DNA from 4 places in the Rhizobium sp. BK529 genome. Region 4 is predicted to be linked to each of the others. Evidence: predicted binding sites of a transcription regulator. Region 4 holds the regulator's gene; each other region holds the start of a gene.
What was found. The regulator LexA, encoded in region 4, represses DNA repair genes until DNA is damaged. The targets are predictions, from matches to a motif close to TGTTCNNNNTGTGTTCNG.

Region 1 (3,099 bases), 1.1 Mb from region 4:
CGGGATGGCGTGTGGAACTCATGCTCGTCATCTCAGGTCCTTTCGCTAGGGACCGTGCGGAGGGCCTCGTCGCACCAGCCGGCGAAATCCGAGATTGCCGATTGCGCGCCGATCTCGTTCAGGGTTTCGTGCCGCATGTCCTGATATATCTCCGTGCTGATACGAGAGAAGCCCCGGCTTTTCAAATGCTTTGACAGCCAGAGAATGGCTTTTCCCTTAGATGTTGCCGGATCCTTGCCGCCGCCGACCAGGTGGATCGGCAGCTCTTTCGGCAGCTTTTCAAGCTGTTCCTTCTCGATGCCGCGGAAGGTGAGGGCAAAGACGTCGAGCCAGAGCGACACGGACGCATCAAAGCCGCAGAGCGGATCGGCAATATAGGCATCGACCTCGGCTGGATTGCACGACAGCCAATCGAATTCCGTGCGGTGATCGGAAATGGATTTGCCCCAGGCGGAAAATGTCAGCCTTGGCAGCATGTCGCTCGGCACATCCGAGCCCTTCAGCATGCGCTCTCCAAGCAGGATCGCCTGTGCGAGGCGACCGGAAAGACCAACCGCGAAATTCGAATTCCAGACGGCAAGCGCTGCGAAGCGGCCGGGAAGATCGGCCGCGGCATTCAGCGCGATCAGGCCGCCCATGGAATGGCCAAGGAGGATGACCGGAAGGCCGGGATGGCGGGACGTGACAAAGTCGTGTACCGCGGCGATATCGCTGACGACGTGCTCGATGCCATCCCGTCTCGCGAAGCGGCCGAGTGGCGCGTCGGCTGCGGTCGTCTCGCCATGGCCGCGATGATCATGCGCATAGACGTGACAGCCTCTTGCGGCCATGGCTTCGGCAAAGCGCCAGTAGCGACGGGAATGTTCGGCAAGCCCGTGCGAAATCATCAGGATAGCCCGCGCTAGTCCCTCCGCGGGCTGATGATGACAGGCAAGCGAAGCCCCGGCGTTTTCAAGCCGCAACGTCTCGGAAAACATGCATTCCTCCTCCGCCCAAAAAGACCAGATATCCAGGCAAATGCAACATTGTGGTTTCGCTCATGCATGAAAGCGTGTTTTTACCTACGATTCAGGGTTGCGTATTCTTCGGCTTCATGCTTGTTTGTTCCTGTAATGTTCTTTGTCGGGGCTATCAATGGGCAAGTTATTTCTCTCGGTTTCCATCCTGTTTCTCTCGCTGTCGTCAATCGGTTCCGTTTCCGCGCAGGAAAGCGGGCGCACACGCTTCATCCTTGCTGCAAGCTGGCAGCCGGCATTCTGCCAGACCAACCAGAAGAAGGCCGAATGCGCCACCCAGAGCGGTGACCGCTATGATGCCACCAATTTTTCCCTCCACGGCCTCTGGCCGATGCGCCAGGACTATTGCGGCGTACCTGATGATCAGAAGGCTGCCGATAAGGACAGCGACTGGAAGAGCCTGCCGGCCGTGACGCTCTCGGCCGAGACGAAGGCTGCGCTCGACAAGGCGATGCCGGGTACGCAATCGGGGCTCGAGCGGCATGAATGGATTAAGCACGGCACGTGCACGAAGATGAGTGCCGACGACTATTTCGCCACCGCCGTTCACCTGATCGACGATCTTAATGCTTCGGCAGTGCGCGATCTATTTGCCGCCAATGTCGGCAAGGTGCTGAAGGCCGACGCGATAAAGGCGGCCTTCGACAAAAGCTTTGGCGCCGGCGCCAGCGAGCGTGTGAAGATGAGCTGCCGCCGCGTCGGCAACAAGCGCGTGATCAGCGAGTTGACGATCGGGCTTTCGCAGGATGCCGTTTCAGCCTCTGCGAACGAGGAGGGGCTGGGCGGCCTGATCCAGGGAGCGGGACAGACTTCCTTCGGCTGCGACGAAGGCCTGGTGGACGCTGCCGGTTTCTGACGGGAAACATGCCGAAATCCTGACGAAACAGGGTTTCGGCGTTGCCCGCGGGCGTGGTTTCGCCTACATAGCGGCCACGATTTGAAGTTTCCGCCCGGAGCACCCCAGTATGGCACGTCAGTTCATCTACCACATGTCCGGCCTCAACAAGGCCTATGGCAACAAGAAGATCCTCGAGAACATCCATCTTTCCTTCTATCCCGATGCCAAGATCGGTATTCTGGGTCCGAACGGTGCGGGTAAGTCCACCGTGCTGCGCATCATCGCCGGCCGGGACAAGGAATATACGGGTGAAGCCTGGCTCGCCGAAGGCGCGACGGTCGGCTACCTCGAGCAGGAACCGCAGCTCGATCCGAACAAGACTGTGTTCGAAAACGTCATGGAAGGCGTCGCCTCCAAGACGGCGATCGTGGATCGCTATAACGAGCTGATGATGAACTATTCCGACGAGACGGCGGAAGAGGGCGCAAAGCTTCAGGACATCATCGACAGCCAGAACCTGTGGGATCTGGAAAGCCAGGTCGAAATGGCCATGGAAGCCCTGCGCTGCCCTCCGCGCGATGCCGATGTCACGACGCTGTCGGGTGGTGAGCGTCGCCGTGTCGCGCTTTGCCGTCTGCTGCTGTCGCAGCCGGATCTGCTGCTGCTTGACGAACCGACCAACCATCTGGACGCCGAAACCATCGCCTGGCTCGAAAAGCACCTGCGCGACTATCCGGGCGCCGTGATGATGATCACCCACGACCGCTACTTCCTGGATAACGTCACCGGCTGGATCCTGGAGCTCGACCGCGGCCGCGGCATTCCTTACGAAGGAAACTACTCGGCTTATCTGCAGGCGAAGGCCAAGCGCATGCTGCAGGAAAACCGCGAAGAAGCATCACGCCAGAAGGCGATCAGCCGCGAACAGGAATGGATCGCTTCGAGCCCGAAGGCTCGTCAGGCCAAGTCTAAGGCGCGTATCAAGTCCTACGAGCAGCTGGTAGAAGCCGCCGAAAAGCAGCGTCCCGGCGACGCTCAGATCATCATCCCGGTCAGCGAGCGTCTCGGCCAGGTGGTCATCGAGATGGAAGGCATCACCAAGGGCTTCGAAGGTCGCACGCTGATCAACGATCTGTCGATCAAGCTGCCGCCGGGCGGCATCGTTGGCATCATCGGCCCGAACGGCGCTGGCAAGACGACGCTGTTCAAGATGATCACCGGCCAGGAAAAGCCGGACGCCGGCTC
Region 2 (3,099 bases), 160 kb from region 4:
CGACGGCGAGCAACTCGCTGGCATTGCCGGGCTTGACGGAACCGCCATAGAGGACGCGCATACCCTTGCCCTCGTCGCCGAAGCGCAAGATGAGTTCGTCGCGGATGAAGGCGTGGACGATTTCCACATCCTTTGCGGTCGGTGTGAGTCCGGTGCCAATCGCCCAAACGGGTTCGTAGGCAATGACCGTATTGCCAGCCGTTGCCTCTTCCGGCAACGAACCGAAAAGCTGGCGCTTGAGCACCTCGAGTGTCTGATAGCCGTCGCGCTCGTCACCGGTTTCACCGATGCAGACGATTGCAGTCAGATCCGCCTTGTAGGCGGCCTGCGCCTTGGCTCGGATCATATGGTCGGTCTCGGCATGGTCGATGCGCCGCTCCGAATGGCCGACGATCACGTAGGTGCCGAAGCAATCGGCAATCATCTCAGCTGAAATATCGCCGGTATGCGCGCCGCATTCTTTCTGGTGGCAATCCTGCGCGCCGATCGCGAGCGGGCTGTCGGTGGCGAGTGCGGTTGCCACATAAAGCAGCGTCGCCGGCGGGCAGATCAGAGCTTCGACTTTTTCCGACAAGGGGGAACTGACGCCTTGGGCAATCGCCTTGATCTGGTCCAATGAGGCGCGCGTGCCGTTCATCTTCCAGTTCCCCGCCACGAGCGGGCGTATGTCAGGTGTCATGCTGCTCCTCCAAATCCGCATATTCGGGCGGCCTTAGCAAAAGCCTGCAGCAAAGGAAAGCGCCCACGTAACGTCGGGGAAATATGATCGTTTGAAAGTTCCAGACAGCGTCGAATTTGCTCGTTCAGGACGCCAATATCCAGTTCAGCACCTTGCGCCAGTCGATCATGCGGATCGGCGTGCCGTGATTGCCGCTCTCAAAAAGCGTGAAATGCGTGGGGTATTTTGTCTTGTAGAGCTTGTCGAACAGCGACTGCTGATCGGTTGCAGCATAGACTGGATCGCGGCTGCCATGCGCAAACCAGAGCGGCAGCTTTGCTTTGTAGAAGGGGCTTTTCACGAAATCCGGGTCCGAGACACCGCTCATGACCAGCATGCCCTTCAGCCGCTTGACGCTTTCTGCATCGCGCGTGATGCCCCAGCAGATCTGGCTGCCCATCGAAGCACAGCTCAGAATGACGGGGCGGCCGGGAGACTGGACGCTCGCATAGCGGATCAATCCGGCAATCGCCGCGACGCCATTGGCGTCGAAGGTTTTGACGCTCGGCGAATAATAGACGCCGCCATTGCCGGCTGCGAGATTCTTCAGCCGGTTGAAATTGCCGCCGAACGTATAATCGTTGGCGCCGAGCCGCCGGTCGCCGTCGCGGCCGTGGATGAAGATGACCGTGAAGGCGGCATTCTGCGCCGGTCCCACCCTGGTGACATCGAGCCTGACGCCATCGAGGGAGAGTGTCTCATCCGCCTGCAGCTTCTTCACACCGAGAGTGACATATTTCTGCTGCACCCGCTTTTCAGGGATCTGGTCGCGCCCGTTGATGTCGCGCATCTCGTCGTAATCAACGACTTCGAAGGCACCGTCATCGCCCGTCTGCAACACCGTCTGCTTCGAAAACAGATCGTCCTTGTAGGGCGGAAGCGCATCGGCAGCGGCGACGGCCGCGGACAGGAAAAAGGCCGCAATTGCTGTGATTATGGTGCAATGACTTGTGGACATCGGCATCGAGATGGTTCCCAGAGAGCTGCCGCGACTTGCCATTCGTCGCCCGGCAACGCAAATCACATCTTGAAAAGCTCCGCAAATACGGGGCGCGTCGCGTATCGGGGCGCTTTCTGTCAGAATCCCCCTGATTCGCAAACGCGATGCCGAATGCTGATATTGTGGGCCAGCGGCCCTTCACGAGAATAAGATCTGAACGGTTCCATGGAAGATAGCAACGACCTCTTTTCCGGAATGCCCCTGACGCAGAAGCAGGAGGAGGCTGCGAAGCCTGCTGCGCCCGCGGCACCCGCCACCCCTCGCCCGGCGCCTGCGGCTTCGAACGGCGATGATTACGGCGCATCCTCGATCCGCGTGCTGGAAGGTCTGGAACCGGTGCGCATGCGCCCGGGCATGTATATTGGCGGCACCGACGAAAAGGCGCTGCACCACCTCTTTGCCGAAGTCATCGACAACTCGATGGACGAAGCAGTGGCCGGCCATGCCGATTTCATTGATGTCCATCTCGACATCCAGGGCTATCTCACGGTGACAGATAACGGCCGTGGCATTCCAGTCGAAAACCATCCGCAGGTTCCCGGCAAGTCGACACTCGAAGTCATCATGACCAAGCTGCATGCCGGCGGCAAATTCGACGGCAAGGCCTACGAGACCTCGGGCGGTCTGCACGGCGTCGGTGTCTCCGTCGTCAATGCGCTGTCGGATTATCTCGAAGTCGAGGTGGCGCGAAACCGCAAGCTCTATCGTCAGCGCTTCTCGCGCGGCCTGCCGCAGGGCGGGATCGAAGATCTGGGTGACGTGCATAACCGCCGCGGCACCAAGGTTCGCTTCCATCCCGACCCGCAGATCTTTGGCGAGCATGCGAAGTTCGATGCGGGCCGTGTGTTCCGCATGGCTCGCTCCAAGGCCTATCTCTTCGGCGGTGTCGAAATCCGCTGGAGCTGCGATCCAGGCGTGCTTCCGGAAGGATCTGACGTGCCCGACAAGGCCGTCTTCCACTTCCCGGGTGGCTTGAAGGATTATCTGCAGGCGACGATGGGCAAGGAGTTCACGGTCACCCGCGAAATCTTCGCCGGCAAGAGCGAGAAGGTCGCCGGCCACGGCGCGCTGGAATGGGCGATCACCTGGTATGGCGGCGATCCGCAGGTCCACTCCTATTGCAATACGATTCCGACGCCCGAAGGCGGCACGCATGAAGCGGGTCTGCGCGTCGCGCTCACCAAGGGCCTGAAGAGCTATGCAGAGCTGACGCAGAACAAGCGCGCCGCGCAGATCACCACCGATGACGTGATGATCTCCGCGGTCGGCATGCTTTCGGTCTTCATCCGCGAGCCGGAATTCGTTGGCCAGACTAAGGATCGCCTTGCGACCGTCGAAGCTCAGCGCCTCGTCGAAAACGCGCTGCGCGACCCCTTCGACC
Region 3 (3,099 bases), on a different contig from region 4:
ATCAATCGGTAATCATTGCACATGGTTCCTCCCTTCGAGGCATCGATCGGTAACGGCGAGCCGCTGCAGGTGCAATATATGGTCGGATCGCGCGCTCGCCAGCGCAACAAGGAGATCTTCGGCCTCCACCCTCGGCAGACGGAAGGCCCAAGCAAGAGCTCGATCTTGTCCGCTGATTGCGTTCCTGGTATGTTCTTGGATATGAATGCGACCGTTTTTCAGTCCGATGCCCCTCTCGACAAGCGCCGGATCGTCGTCAGGCGCAACGGCAGCGATGTGGAGATGGTGGAACTGCCGTGGGGGCTACGAGCCCGCGATGGCCGTGCCCGCGCCGTCAGTGTCGTCCGATCCGAAGGCCGACGGTTCCCGACCCATCGCTGCCTGGTGCCAGCGTCCGAGTTTCGTCACAAGAACTTCAGTTTTTCGCTCGCCGATGGCGACTGGTTCTATTTCGCGGGGATCTGGCGGCCTGCTGCAGAAGATTGGCCTGAGGGCTTTGCGATCCTGACGATCGAGGCAAATCCTGATCTCGCGCCTTACCAAGACCGCCAGATGGCGGTGCTCAGACGGGATCAAAGGATGGCATGGCTCGATGGAAGGGTGCCGGAGGACGAAATCCTGCGCCCGCTACCTGAGGGGACGTTCCGTGTCAAAGATACTTCACGCGCGTCCGATCAGCCGGCGCTGGCAAGCTAGAGCGCCAGTCGCAATTGTGGCTCCGCCTCCGCAGCGCGTTCCAGCGAGGACAAGGTGACGCCGAGCAGGCGGATGCCCTTGCGCGGCGGGAAGATTGGTGCGAGCAGCAGATCGACGATTTCGTCGAGGTCGCCGATCACCGACAGAGGTGCGGAAACCGTCTTGCTGCGGGTGATCTGGTTGAAGTCGGCATATTTGACCTTGAGCGTCACCGTCTTAGCACCGATCCGGTTGGCCTCGCAGTAACCCCAGACCTTTTCGATCAGTGGCTGGAGCCCTTGGCGGGCCAGCTCATAGGCATGAAGGTCCTCGGAGAACGTATCTTCGGCGCCTACCGATTTGCGCACCCGGTCCGGCTTGACCTGGCGCTCGTCAATGCCGCGGGCGATGCCAAAGAAATAGGGTCCGGACTTGCCGAAATTCTGGACAAGGAATTCGAGCGTCTTCTCCTTAAGATCAGCGCCGGTATTAATCCCGAGCCGGCGCATCTTTTCGGCCGTCGCCGGACCCACGCCATGAAACTTCTTGACGGGGAGGGCTTCGACGAAGACCGGCCCGTCTCTCGGTGTGATGACAGCCTGGCCGTTCGGCTTGTTGAGGTCGCTTGCCATCTTGGCGAGGAACTTGTTGTAGGAAATACCGGCCGACGCGTTGAGCCCGGTCACCTGTTTGATCTTGGCCCGAATTTCCGACGCTATCTCGGTGGCGACTGCCATGCCTTTGAGATTTTGCGTGACATCGAGATAGGCCTCGTCGAGCGAGAGCGGCTCGATAAGCGGCGTATATTCGGCAAAGATATCTCGGATCTGCTGCGACACTGTCTTGTAGACGTCGAAGCGCGGCGGCACGAAGATCAGCTCGGGACATTTGCGCTTGGCCGTCACCGACGGCATGGCCGAGTGAACGCCGAAGGCGCGAGCCTCGTAGCTTGCCGCCGCCACCACGCCGCGTGCAGCCGATCCGCCGACGGCGATCGGCTTGCCGCGCAGCTCCGGATTATCGCGTTGCTCGACCGATGCGTAAAATGCATCCATGTCAACATGGACGATTTTCCGGACGGGAAAGGAGCTTACGTTCTGCATTCCAACTTCACGGATTGCGATGGATCGGCTGCAAAAAAATCACGTTGAAACAAAGAGAGAACATAGCAGGGTTCGGGGCGATATCAACGCTTTAATAAGCGCGTGACTGAGGAGCGACCATGAGCCGCCGAAGACGTCGTCGCGCGAGAACATGGCCAGGGACGATGCTGACGAGGAACTGATGACGGCGGGGCCAGCGTTCGGTAGTCTATCGCGTTGTCACCGCTAAACTAAAGATCGGTTGGAGAAAGCGAACGAAGCCGCGCACGACGCCCTCGAATGGGATCGGCGGTTGCGCAAAGCCAAAACGCAAGGTCGCGCCTTGCTCGCTTGCAGACTGAGGAACAAGGTCGGCACCACTCGGTCCGGTCGGGTCCGGTAGATCGGCCGCGAGCCGAGGATAATATCCAACAGCTAGATGCGTTGGTACTGGTCTACCCGGCAGGCTGGCGGCGATAGCGCGCCAGCGCCCGTGCCGCGGAGGGGCTTGGGTCATCTGGGGACAATCCTATAGCGGCCAGCATCAGGAGGCGGGCCTCATGACGCAGCATAGCTTAGTCCCAGAGAAAATCCGGCCCGGTTGTCTGATAGGTCAGCCGCAAGGTCCCGTCAGGCTGAACCACATACCGTTCGAAGACACGGTACCCGAACTGCCCGAGAAAGGTGTTTTTGACGATCGTCCCAGGCTTGTAACGAGAATGGACGACTTTTCCGCCGTAAGTCAGGCTCCCCGGTAAAGGAGTGGGACCCGGTCGCGCTGTGGCCTCTGGCGTGCTGCAGCCGATGACCAATGTAGCGACAAGGAGGATCATCGCACTTGTTGTTGAATGCTTCACCGCCGAGATCCTTGATTAATGACAGACTGTTGTGGTGATCAAACGCATCTTCTCCTTCAACGAACTGCCGGGTAAGGCCGGTGCGGGTACCATCGCCAAATGGCGAGGATTTGCTCTTCAACCGACAGTTCCATGAACTTCGCCTGATGATGAAAGTTCCCGAGCGGGACCGCACGCGCACGCAGTTTGAGGGTACGTCACCAACCTCCGGTCGCTGCGACACCTGCCAAGGCGGAAGTTCAGCAATTTCCGTGGGTATCGAGCTCTGAGAAGCGAAACCACCAGCCGCCAGACGCGTTGTGATGCTTTAGAGAACGTTATCAGGAGAGAGCCAATGGGCGACGACAGCACGACGACAATCCGAGCCACGTTCGAAACACGGGAAGCGACCGATATTGCGGTCGAGCATCTGGTTCAGCAGTATGGCATCTCGCGCCCTGACATCTTCATCGAGCCCGCCGCCGGCCGCAATTCCGCCGGCTTGG
Region 4 (3,099 bases):
TCTGGTTCAGCTTGCCAAGGACGTTCTTCATATCCCAGGGCGCCAGAAACTGGCCCTTCTTGACATTGATAACGCGGCCGGTCTTGGCGGCGGCCACCAAAAGATCCGTCTGGCGGGACAGGAAGGCGGGTATCTGCAGAATATCGACGACCTTGGCCACTTCGACGCATTGTTCTTCATTATGGATGTCAGTCAGAACCGGAATGCCGAGTTCCTTCTTCAGATCGGCAAAGATTTCCAGCCCTTTCTCAAGGCCGACGCCGCGCTTGCTCGACAGGGACGAGCGGTTCGCCTTGTCGAAAGAGGTCTTGTAGACGAGGCCGATGCCGAGCTTGGCGCAAAGCTCCTTCAGGGTCCCGGCAACCATGAACGCGTGATCGCGGCTTTCCAGTTCGCAGGCACCAGCGATCAGCGACAGGCGGCCGGTGTTGGAGAAGGTGACCTTGCCGGCACCCTCGCCGACCGTCACCACGGAATTGGTATTGGTGCTCATGATGTTTCCTCGAAAGCGAAGAGCACGCCCTGGCCGGGCGCGGGCTCCACCAGAATACGGTTGCCCTTGCGTGTATAGGTCACCCCGTTAGCAGCCAAATGCGCTTCTGTCACTGTCCGATCGCCGACAGCAAAGAGGATCGCCCGGCCACGCAGGCCGCGATCCGTATCCGGCGTGACCAAATCGAAATAGGCCTCCAACCCCTCCGGGGTCATCAGACTGATCTTTGCGTTATCGGTGGACACGTCGAGCCCAAAACTCGTTTCCTCGACAGAGGTGGCTTTTACCGTCGCAGTAACGAATTCGCTGAAGGCCGTAGGCTCCGGCGCCCCAAGCACAATTTCGGCAATGCCGGTCACGCCGTTGGCATGCGCCTCCAGCGCACCCCGGTCGGCTGGCAGCGGGTTGATGCGTTCAACGGCGAAGAGGAAGAAATCCGGCGCCCTGAGATCGCCGGCGAAGGCAAGCCGGAAGCCAGCAACGCTTTCGGCATCATCAGGCATTTTTACGGGGCGCTCGAACTGCAACACGGATCCGGCACTGACGCCGCCCTTAACGAATCGAGCATGATCGTGCTTGGCATCCCTTGTACTGAAGGCGATGGCAGACAGTCCCTCGCTGCCGCACCGGAAGCGAAAAGCCTGGTTGCGGGCGGTGAAGACGTTGCCTCTCCGCGCCGTCCTCTCGCTCTCTTCGACACTCGCAACGCCCAACGGCTCGAGGTAGGTTTTGTCCGCGAAGAAAACGCAGGCATTTTCCGTGCCGAAGGGATGACGTGCATCCGGCGCGACGGTGAAGCCCAGTTTGCCCAGCCTTTCGCGTGCGAGCGCAATGTCGGTAACCGGCAAAACGAGATGATCGATCGGATACGTGTCTTGGGTCATCAGCTGCTCTCCTGCCATCGTCAGGATGATGTGCTTCGACAGGCGTTCCGAAGCAAGGCCGGATGGCTTTTCCGGCGATAAAAATAAAATTCTCAGCAGAATGAACAGAAGTTTTACGAAAATTTAGCCACTTGCGGAACACATATGGAACATATAGTGTCTGTTCTGGATTTGTTTCAATACTGGGGTATACGCCATGCTCACGCGCAAACAACAGGAACTTCTTCTTTTCATTCATGAAAGGATGAAGGAATCCGGCGTTCCGCCATCTTTCGACGAGATGAAGGATGCCCTGGATCTGGCATCGAAATCCGGCATTCACCGGCTGATCACCGCGCTCGAAGAACGCGGCTTCATTCGCCGGCTTCCGAACCGGGCGCGTGCGCTCGAAGTCATCAAATTGCCGGAAGCCTATAACCCGAGCCTGCAGCCGCGGCGCGGCTTTTCGCCAAGCGTCATAGAAGGCAGCCTTGGCAAGCCGCAGCATGTTGCGCCTCCCGCTCCGGCAAAGCCGGCACCTGTTGCCGACAATGGCAATGCCGTCTCCGTGCCGGTCATGGGTCGGATCGCTGCCGGCGTGCCGATCTCGGCAATCCAGAACAACACACACGACATTACCGTTTCCTCCGACATGCTGGGCTCGGGCGAACATTATGCGCTCGAAGTTCGCGGCGACTCGATGATCGAAGCCGGCATCTTCGATGGCGACACGGTCATCATCCGCAACGGCAGCACAGCCAATCCAGGCGATATCGTCGTGGCACTCGTCGATGACGAGGAAGCGACGCTCAAGCGCTTCCGCCGCAAGGGCGCATCGATTGCACTCGAAGCTGCAAACCCTGCCTACGAGACACGCATCTTCCCGCCGGATCGCGTCAAGGTACAGGGCAAACTCGTTGGGCTTATTCGCCGCTATCACTGATCGGTGACGGTCTGTCGTCAGCAAATGTATCGCTGCGCCAATCATAGGCGCGGTGGCGCATCCAGGGTCGCAGTAAGGTATCGAATGCGGTTGCTACCTGCAGCCCCTTATCAGTGAAACGAAGTTCAACTGAACCCGTTTTGCGCAGCGTCTCGCCGGTGAAAAGCATTGCGCCGGAGCGGCAGCGGTCAAACCGCAGGTGAACAGGCGTGACGACGATATCCGCCGTATCGCAGGCAGGTCCGAGATAGGCTGCGTTATTGATGACCGTTAGTTGCTTCCCATTCTTGAGCGAGACTGTACACCAGGCACCCTTCAGGCAGGTGAAGCGCAACGGCGGGCCGGTGGCCACAGCCTGTATCATCACCTCTCTGGATTCATCCAGCTGATCTGGCGAGAACTTCAATCTTTTGCCTTCCGGCGCAGCGGGCGCGTTGGCATCCGTGATCATGATCGGCTTCTGGTGCTCCTCGATCGCAAGTGCCCGCTGCCATTGCTGAAAGATGAAGGAAGGCGGTTTTTCGCGGTTCGAAGCCATCGCCTCACCATCAACGACAGCGACCAAACCGCCGTCTTCGGCGATGGCGACATCAGGTGCAGAGTTTCCCGGCAGCAGCGCAACAGTTAGCGTTGAGGCCGCGACGATCGCCGTTCCGGCGTGCCGCAGCCGGCTTTTGAGCAGCGTCAACAGCAGGAAGCCGAAGACTGCCGTCGGGAAGTACCAGCCGGGCAAACGGCCTACATCTATGTTGCCGCCCCAATCCGATACCGTCTTTGCGATCTTGATCACAAGATCGAGA

Region 1: a site for LexA is predicted at 1,103-1,120, ahead of FHX08_RS02775 (ribonuclease T2 family protein). Genes of this name have one in related genera too.
Region 2: a site for LexA is predicted at 1,861-1,878, ahead of parE (DNA topoisomerase IV subunit B). Genes of this name have one in related genera too.
Region 3: a site for LexA is predicted at 1,824-1,841, ahead of dinB (DNA polymerase IV). Genes of this name have one in related genera too.

Annotation. Positions count from the first base shown of each region.
Region 1 is NZ_JACIAU010000001.1:561,948-565,046, forward strand. It holds gene FHX08_RS02765 (DMT family transporter) at 1-31, opposite strand, end outside; gene FHX08_RS02770 (alpha/beta fold hydrolase) at 33-977, opposite strand; gene FHX08_RS02775 (ribonuclease T2 family protein) at 1,135-1,872, shown strand; gene ettA (energy-dependent translational throttle protein EttA) at 1,982-3,099, shown strand, end outside.
Region 2 is NZ_JACIAU010000001.1:1,503,743-1,506,841, reverse strand. It holds gene tpiA (triose-phosphate isomerase) at 1-679, opposite strand, end outside; gene FHX08_RS07665 (alpha/beta hydrolase) at 804-1,682, opposite strand; gene parE (DNA topoisomerase IV subunit B) at 1,884-3,099, shown strand, end outside.
Region 3 is NZ_JACIAU010000009.1:33,119-36,217, reverse strand. It holds gene FHX08_RS31125 (SOS response-associated peptidase family protein) at 1-23, opposite strand, end outside; gene FHX08_RS31120 (SOS response-associated peptidase family protein) at 202-696, shown strand; gene dinB (DNA polymerase IV) at 693-1,778, opposite strand; gene FHX08_RS31110 (hypothetical protein) at 2,333-2,590, opposite strand; gene FHX08_RS31105 (hypothetical protein) at 2,949-3,099, shown strand, end outside.
Region 4 is NZ_JACIAU010000001.1:1,660,943-1,664,041, forward strand. It holds gene kdsA (3-deoxy-8-phosphooctulonate synthase) at 1-493, opposite strand, end outside; gene FHX08_RS08370 (VOC family protein) at 490-1,377, opposite strand; gene lexA (transcriptional repressor LexA) at 1,574-2,299, shown strand; gene FHX08_RS08380 (ComEC/Rec2 family competence protein) at 2,280-3,099, opposite strand, start outside.